DNA from 2 places in the Mammaliicoccus sp. Dog046 genome. Region 1 is predicted to be linked to the other one. Evidence: predicted binding sites of a transcription regulator. Region 1 holds the regulator's gene; the other holds the start of a gene.
The links. The regulator Rex, encoded in region 1, represses fermentation and respiration genes when NADH is low (regulators of the CRP and FNR family bind a similar motif). The targets are predictions, from matches to a motif close to TTGTGAAATATTTCACAA.
Positions count from the first base shown of each region.

Region 2: P3U32_RS08755 (cytochrome ubiquinol oxidase subunit I) is a predicted target of Rex. The motif match lies at 1,601-1,618, and genes of this name have one in related genera.

Region 1 covers NZ_CP120131.1:758,280-762,725, reverse strand. Annotated here, with positions in the region: gene P3U32_RS03760 (YeeE/YedE family protein) at 1-600, opposite strand, end outside; gene tatC (twin-arginine translocase subunit TatC) at 1,080-1,862, opposite strand; gene P3U32_RS03750 (twin-arginine translocase TatA/TatE family subunit) at 1,936-2,160, opposite strand; gene P3U32_RS03745 (redox-sensing transcriptional repressor Rex) at 2,172-2,804, opposite strand; gene P3U32_RS03740 (ABC-F family ATP-binding cassette domain-containing protein) at 2,967-4,446, shown strand, end outside.
Region 2 covers NZ_CP120131.1:1,756,578-1,761,023, reverse strand. Annotated here, with positions in the region: gene ptsP (phosphoenolpyruvate--protein phosphotransferase) at 1-403, shown strand, start outside; gene P3U32_RS08765 (metallophosphoesterase) at 459-1,223, opposite strand; gene P3U32_RS08760 (glutaredoxin family protein) at 1,223-1,453, opposite strand; gene P3U32_RS08755 (cytochrome ubiquinol oxidase subunit I) at 1,639-2,985, shown strand; gene P3U32_RS08750 (cytochrome d ubiquinol oxidase subunit II) at 2,985-4,001, shown strand; gene P3U32_RS08745 (potassium channel family protein) at 4,029-4,446, shown strand, end outside.

The DNA of each region.
Region 1 (4,446 bases):
TGGATGATATCTCTTTTCAAATAACATATGACGAATACCTGTATATTTTTGTTTTAATTGAGGTATTGCCACTTTAGGTTTTTTCAAAGTTTTCGTTACAAAATATACAGTCACGATAACTAAAATCCCGATTAATATCCACACAGGAACATTTAATGTTTCTGACATACTTGCATTCATTACAGTATATGAATTTATACTTTCTTGTAACGGGTTTAACGGTCCTGACTTCATAATTGCTGCAGTCACACCATATAATACAAGTGCAATCCAGCTACCAATCAATCCTTCACCAGCTCTGTACCAAGTTCCCGTAGCACAACCACCGGCTAAAATAATCCCGATTCCAAATACAAATGAACCAATTATTGTCCCGATAAGTGGAAATGTAGATGCTTCTAATTTAATCACACCTAAACCAACTAACGTAAATAGACCTATACTTTGTACAGTAATAGCAATTAAAAGTGCATAAAACATTTTATTATTTTTTTGTACGTACATATCTCTAAATCCGCCAGTTAAACAAAAACGTGTTCTTTGCATAACGAAGCCAAGTAGAATTCCGACAATCAGTCCACTTATAATCATCCAAATCACGTAAACAACCCCTATCCTTATTATCTTGATAGGAATAATGGTATATGATGACAATAGTAATTTCAAGTTACTTTTATATTACAGATATTAGAAAATTGAAATTTATTGTATTGGCAGTTGCTTATTTGCACGTTAGCCCAGTCTTGCTAATATGGCACCTCTTATTTGCACGTTCACCTAGTCTTGCTAATATAGACACTCTTATTTGCACGTTCACCTAGTCTTGCTAATATAGACACCCTTATTTGCACGTTTACCCAGTCTTACTAATAACGACGCTCTTATTTGCACGTTTGCCCAGTCTTGCTAATAACGACGCTCTTATTTGCACGTTTGCCCAGTCTTGCTAATAACGACGCTCTTATTTGCACGTTTGCCCAGTCTTGCTAATAACGACGCTCTTATTTGCACGTTCCCCCAGTCTTGCAAACATAAAAAATAAAACCCAACGTTATATGGTATCCATACATGGCTGGGTCTTATTTTTGATCTGTTGTTTCTTCTACATCCATTCCAAGTTCTTCTTCCATTAATTTCTGTTCAGCTTTTAAATATTTCTTATAGCCTATTTTCGAAATTAAAATACTAACTTCGTACAATAATATCATCGGAATCGTAAACAACATATGCGTCATAAAATCTGGTGGTGCGATTAATGCTGCGACTACTAATAATATGAAGTATGCGTATTTTCTATTTTTCTTTAGAAACATCGGTGTCACGATGCCTAACCTTGTTAAAAATAATAACAAGATTGGTAATTGGAATACAAATCCGAATGGTATTGTAAATTTAAATAATTCACTAAAATACTCTTTAATCCCTATTGTCTGTTTAATTCCCATATCATCCGCTAAGTTCATTGTAAAAGATATTAAATACGGAAATATAATAAAGTATGAAAACAACAAGCCGCAAATAAATAATATCAAACTAAACGGGATATAACTTAACGTCACTTTCTGCTCTTTAGGATGTAATCCAGGAGAAATGAAAGCCCAAAGTTGATATAAAATTACTGGAGATACAATTATAAATGCGATGATAATAATCATTGCTATGTATATTGTAAGTGGATCGGTTATTCTAAATGCATTTAATTCTAATGTTTGGGTAAAGTCATCGTTTGTTATATAGTATATGGTTGGCTTCGCAAGGAAGAAACCAATTAACAACCCACCTATTAGAAAGTAAGCAACGATCATCATTCGTCCACGTAATTCTTCCAAATGTTCAACAATAGTTAAATTGTCCTTATTCAAATTCTTACCTCCAATCTAAAAAAATGTGGCAGGAAACCCGCCACATTAATGGGAACATCTGTTAAATAAATTTCTATTTAACTTCTTTATCTTTGCTTTCTTCTGGTTTACTATTCTTCTCATCAAAGTTTGTCATCCCATCTGTAGCATCTTTAAATTCTTTCAAAGTTGAACCCATCGCTCTACCAAATTGAGGTAATTTCTTTGGTCCAAATATAATTAATGCAACAACCCCTATAAATAACAAACTAACTGGTCCAGAAATACCAAGCGTATTCACAAAAACTAAAGCTTCCATTTGATACCCTCCTATTGATTCTTCATAAAGAAGATTAAAGATTGTAATTCAATTCCTAAATCTATATGATGAACCTGTACTTTATCAGGTACATTTATTCTTTGAGGTGTAAAATTCAATATTCCAGTTATTCCTGCAGAAGTTATACGATTTGCAACGGTTTGTGCAACACGTTGTGGTACTGTTAAGATTACCACTTCTATACCTAAATCTTCAAGTATCTTCTCGAAGTCATCCATACTATCTACATTTAATTTCCCGACCATTTTCCCAACGATATCTTCAGATTGATCAAACGCTGCAACAATCTGCATTCTATCATTAACTGTAAAGTTATAATTCACGAGTGCCGTACCTAAATTACCTACACCAACGATTGCGACTTTTGTCATATCATCTTGCTCAAGTGTCGTTCTGAAGAACTTCAATAAATAGCTAATGTTATAACCGTAGCCCTTTTTCCCTAATTCACCGAAATAGGAAAAATCACGTCGTATTGTAGCTGAATCAATTTTAAGACCTTCACTTAATTCTTTTGAAGATACACGATCTACTCCAGAATTATGCAACGTACTCACAAATCTATAATACAATGGCAAACGTTTCAAAGTTGCTTTAGGGATCTTCACATCATTCTTTGCCAAAATCCTCACCTTTTCTACTCTAAAATAATGTGATTGTGTTCACATCTATTGGATTAATTATATCAAACTTCGCTTAAAATAACTATATAAATATTGTAGATGATTTACATACAACTATTCGGTATTTTCATGTAAAATAATAACTAATAGAGAGGTGTAACTATGATACTTTTACAAATAAATAAATTAGAAAAATCATTCGATGGTGACATTGTATTTTCTGATGTAGACTTCGAAGTCAAAACTGGCGAACGAATTGCTATCGTCGGAAGAAATGGCGCTGGCAAAACGACATTGATGAAAATTATTGCCGGTGTCGAAAATTACGATACTGGGAATATATCTAAAGGTAAACAGGTATCGATGGGATATTTAACGCAACAAATGACTTTAGATTCCAACGATACGGTTATGAATGAAATGAGAAAGCCTTTTGAAGCAGTAATCAATATAGAGAGAAAGCTGCAAGGTTTAACGACTTGGATGAGTGATCATGCAGAAGATTATAATAGTCATGATTATCAAGAAAAATTAGCGCAATACGAATCATTATCCAATCAATACGAATCAATGGATGGATATAATTATGAAAGTAAAATAAAAACTGTACTTACTGGTTTAAGTTTTACTGAAGCGGATTTTGATAGAAAGATCCAATCATTTAGCGGTGGTCAGAAAACAAGATTATCTATGGCACGCATGTTGTTAAGTGATCCTGATTTGCTACTACTGGATGAACCGACCAACCATTTAGATATGGAGACGACTGAATGGCTTGAAAACTATTTAACACATTTTAAAGGCGCGATCGTTATTATCAGTCATGATAGATACTTCTTAGATAAAATTGTAAATCAAGTCTACGATGTCGCATTAGGTTCAGTTAAAAAATATGTCGGCAATTATAGTAAATTCTTAAAAGAACGTGACGCACATTACGAAAAAGTAATGGCAGAATATGAAAGACAACAAAGTGAAATTAAAAAATTAGAAACTTTCGTTGAAAAAAATATTACACGTGCCTCAACAAGTGGCATGGCCAAAAGTAGACGTAAAGTGCTTGAAAGAATGGAAAGAATCGATAAACCTCGTTTAGATGCTAAAAGTGCACAAATTGCATTTGAAATCAATCGTGCAACTGGTGAAGATGTTATGAAAGTAAACAATTTATCAATCGGATACACAAATAGCATTACCCCACCAATCCATTTAGATGTTAAGCGACACGATAGAATTGCCATTATCGGTCCAAATGGTATTGGTAAATCGACATTGATTCAAACGATTGCACAAAAGCTACCAGCATTATCGGGTGAAGTCGTATATGGTACAAATCTACAAATTGGATACTACGACCAAAAACAAGCCGAGTTCAAATCAAACTTGACCGTCCTCGATTATGTTTGGAATCAGTATTCACATATGCCTGAAAAAGATATTAGAACTATTTTAGGTAGATTCTTGTTCACTCAAGATGAAGTTAAAAAGATAATCAACGATTTATCAGGTGGCGAAAAAGCAAGACTACAACTCGCATTATTAATGTTAGAAAAAAATAACGTCCTCATACTAGATGAACCGACCAACCATTTAGATATCGATTCTAAAGAAATGCTTGAACAAGCATTAAAAAATTATGAAG
Region 2 (4,446 bases), 1.0 Mb from region 1:
TGCACTTGCAGATATCTTTGCTAAAGAAGTTGATTTCTTTAGTATCGGTACAAACGATTTAATTCAATACACAATGGCTGCTGACCGTATGTCAGAGCGTGTTTCATACTTATACCAACCATATAATCCTGCAATTCTTCGCTTAGTTAAGCAAGTAATTGAAGCATCACATAAAGAAGGTAAATGGACTGGTATGTGTGGTGAAATGGCTGGAGACAACACAGCGATTCCGTTGTTACTTGGTTTAGGATTAGATGAGTTCTCAATGAGTGCAACAAGTATCTTAAAAGCAAGAAAACAAATTAAACAATTAGATCAAAAAGAAATGCAAGAGTTAGCAAGTCGTGCAATTAATTGTGCAACCGAAGAAGAAGTAGTTGCTCTTGTAAATGAATTAGCATAATTTTAAAAAGCGTTTATTATGAGATATATAAATCTCGTAATAAACGCTTTTTTCTTTAATATTTATTTTTAATATTAAAAACAGCTATTTCTGGAGAACAAAATATTCTAATGGGTAGGCGAGTGACACCGATTCCTCTGTTTACGTATAAATATTGTTGTTTTCTTAAATGATATAGTCCACTTTTATACAACTTACCAAAAGCTGGTGTGTAAATGGCACCATAAAATGGTAACCTCACTTGTCCTCCATGTGTATGGCCAGATAATATCAAATTAATATTTGGATCTATTAAATGTGCTTTGTCAGGTTCGTGCATTAGGCAAATTCTATAATCGACATTGTGAAGATAACCTTCAAAAGAACTTTCGAAATTGGGTCGTCCGAAACAAATATCATCTATACCATGAATTAAAATGTTGCCTTGTGGTGTTTTGACAAGTTTGTGTTCATTGATTAATACATGAAAATCAGATTGCTTCATAATACGTATAACAGTTTCAATACCGTCAGAACCATAATCATGATTACCAGGAACAAAAAACTTGCCAAAATTGGATTGGATTGTCTTAAATAAAGGTATAACAAGGTTAAGGTCAAAAGGTACAAATTTGATATTATCAAAACAATCTCCTGTAAAACAAACAATATCAGCATCTAGTTTGTTAATGCGCAACACAAGCTGATGTAAGTCTTCAATACCAGAATAATATCCGATATGTAAATCAGAAATGTGAACAACTTTCAAATTTGATTTAAGTTGACTCTTAAAAGTGTGCGTCGACACTTTGATACGCGCACTTGGAAATTGAATACGCATTATTCAATACCCAGTGCTTTATTAAATGCATCTATATCTACTTGATAATATACTTTGTCGTTTATCAGAACAGTTGGTGTTGAGAAACTGTCTAAATCTATTAATTCACTTTTGAAAGTTTGGTTTTTAATATTCTTTTCTGTAAATGCGACATTCTTTTCATTAAAATATTGTTTCACAAATTGACAAGGGGGACATTGATCTTGTGTATAAATAATCACATTGTTCATTTTCATTCACCTCAACTTTATATAGCAATAATATAATGATTTATTGCTGTGTTCAACGATTATGGTTTACGTCGACATTAATTTGTCATCTTTTTGTGAATGAAAAACATTTGATTAATAGTTAAAGTGATGTATAATGAAATTGATTTGTGATATAAATCACAAATGTTGAATGGAGGAATATTATGGATGCAGTAGTTATTAGTCGTTTGCTGACTGCAATGACCTTAGGATTTCACATCATATTTGCAACAGTTGGTGTTGGTATTCCTTTAATGTTTGCGATAGCTGAATTTATAGGTATTAAAAAAGATAATCCTATGTACATTGCTATGGCGAAACGTTGGTCTAAGGGTTATACGATTACAGTAGCAGTCGGGGTTGTTACAGGAACAATTATCGGGTTGCAATTATCATTATTATGGCCATCATTTATGCAATTAGGTGGTCAAGTTATCGCTTTACCATTATTTATGGAAACATTTGCGTTTTTCTTTGAAGCTATATTTTTAAGTATCTATTTGTATACTTGGGATAGATTTAAAGGGAAATGGACACATTTCTTAATTACTTTACCGGTAATCATTGGCGGAACTTTCTCAGCATTTTTCATTACTTCAGTGAATTCATTTATGAATACACCGAGTGGATTTGATTTTATAAAAGGGAAATTGATGAACATTGATCCAATTGCTGCGATGTTTAATCCATCGTTTGGCATTCGATCATTCCATGTCATTGCGACAGCCTTTATGACAGCAGCATTTATTTTAGCAAGTATCGCTGCTTACCGATTGATTAAAAATAAATTTATTGATGATAGAGAATATCATAAAAAAGCACTTAAGCTTACAATGACAGTTGGTCTTATTGCGAGTTTACTTGCTATGTTAGCTGGAGATCTTTCAGCAAAATTTTTACATCAAGAACAACCAGAGAAATTAGCAGCAATGGAATGGCACTTTGAAACTGAATCTAAAGCTGATTTAGTATTGTTTGGTGTTGTTGATGAGAAGAAACAAGAAGTTAAAGGGGCAATTAAAATCCCAGGCGCTTTAAGTTTCTTATCAGACAGTAACTTCAATACGAAAGTTAAAGGTTTAAATGAGTTTAAATCAGACGAAACACCACCACTTGTGATACATTACTTCTTTGATTTAATGGTATTCTTCGGTGTATATTGTTTCATCATATCAGCACTCTTTGTTGTCTTGAAATGGTCGAAAAAATGGTCACAATATAATAAACCATTACTTTACTTAGCGGTACTGACTGGACCATTAGCGATGTTGGCAATAGAATTTGGATGGTTCTTGGCCGAAATGGGTAGACAACCATGGATATTAAGAGGTTATTTAAAAGTGGCACAAGCAGCAACACATGCAGATGGTTTAGCACTTGTATTTATTGCTTTTGCGATACTGTATTTAATCTTAGGCGTATCTGCAAGCTATGTACTTATAAGAATGTTTAGTCATAGCAAAGCGACAGATGATGTTAATAAGATAGCTAACAGAAAGGGTGAAGTATAATGGATTATCAATATATAGGTATAACAGTACTTTGGCTCTTTTTGTATGGGTATATTATTATAGGTGCGATTGATTTCGGCGCGGGATTCTTCGCTTTCCATGCAAAATTAACAAAACAAGATCATATTATTAATAATTTGATTTCTAGATATTTAAATCCTGTTTGGGAAGTTACGAATGTATTCTTTGTTTTCTTCTTTGTAGGAATTGTAGGGTTCTTTCCAGATTCCGCATACTATTTTGGATCAACATTATTAATTCCAGGTAGTGTCGCTTTAATATTATTAACAATTCGAGGTAGTTTCTATGCATTCGAAAATTACGGGCAAGATAGTAAATTATCGTGGTTGTTTTTATATGGTGCGACAGGATTATTAATTCCTGCATCACTTTCTACAATTTTAACGATTGCAGAAGGTGGATATATTAAAGAAACGCATAAAGGTGTAAATCTAGATTGGTTAACTTTATTGTTAAGTCCATACGCATGGGCAGTTGTATTTTTAGCAATTATATCTGTGTTATATATATCTTCAGGATTTTTAACTTATTATGCACACAAAGCAAAAGATGCTGAAGCATATAAACTATTAAGACAATGGTTCTTAATCTGGGCTATACCGATGATTATTATTTGTCAATTTGTATTCCTATCACTGAGACAACATAATGAAGACCACTTTAATAATGCTGTAGGGAGCTTTTGGTGGTTATTCGGTTTAAGTATCGTATTCTTCATTATTTCAGTTTCACTGATATTCTTTAGAAAAGCACACGGATTTGCATTTATTATGATATTACTACAGTTCGGAACAGCGTTCTTTGGTTATGGTATTAGTAAATTGCCATATATATTAACGCCGTATATTAATATAAACAAAGCAGTAGTTAACGATCAAATGGCATTAATGCTTGTTATTGTATTTATTTTAGGTTTACTTTTACTTGTTCCATCGCTTATATTGTTATTAAGGTTATTTATATTTGATGCAGACTATGTTAAAGGTAAAAAATAATCTCAATTTAATGTATGGGGGCATATCATGAGTAAGGAATACGTTGTAATTGGATTAGGTCGTTTTGGAGGCAGCATCGTTAGAGAGTTAAATGCACTAGATATGGATGTAATGGCCATCGATGCTGATGAAGCTAGAGTGAATGAATATAGTGATATTGCTACACATGCAGTTATTGCAGATACGACGGATGAAGCGGTCATGAAAAGTTTAGGTATAAGAAACTTTGATCATGTCATCGTTGCTATTGGCGAAAATATTCAAGCAAGTACTTTAACGACTTTAATACTTAAAGAATTAGGTGTTAAGAAAGTAACTGCTAAGGCACAAAATGATTATCATGCTAAAATTCTAAATAAAATTGGTGCGGACACAGTTGTACATCCAGAAAGAGATATGGGTCGTCGAATTGCACATAACGTTGCAAGCGCCTCTGTGCTAGATT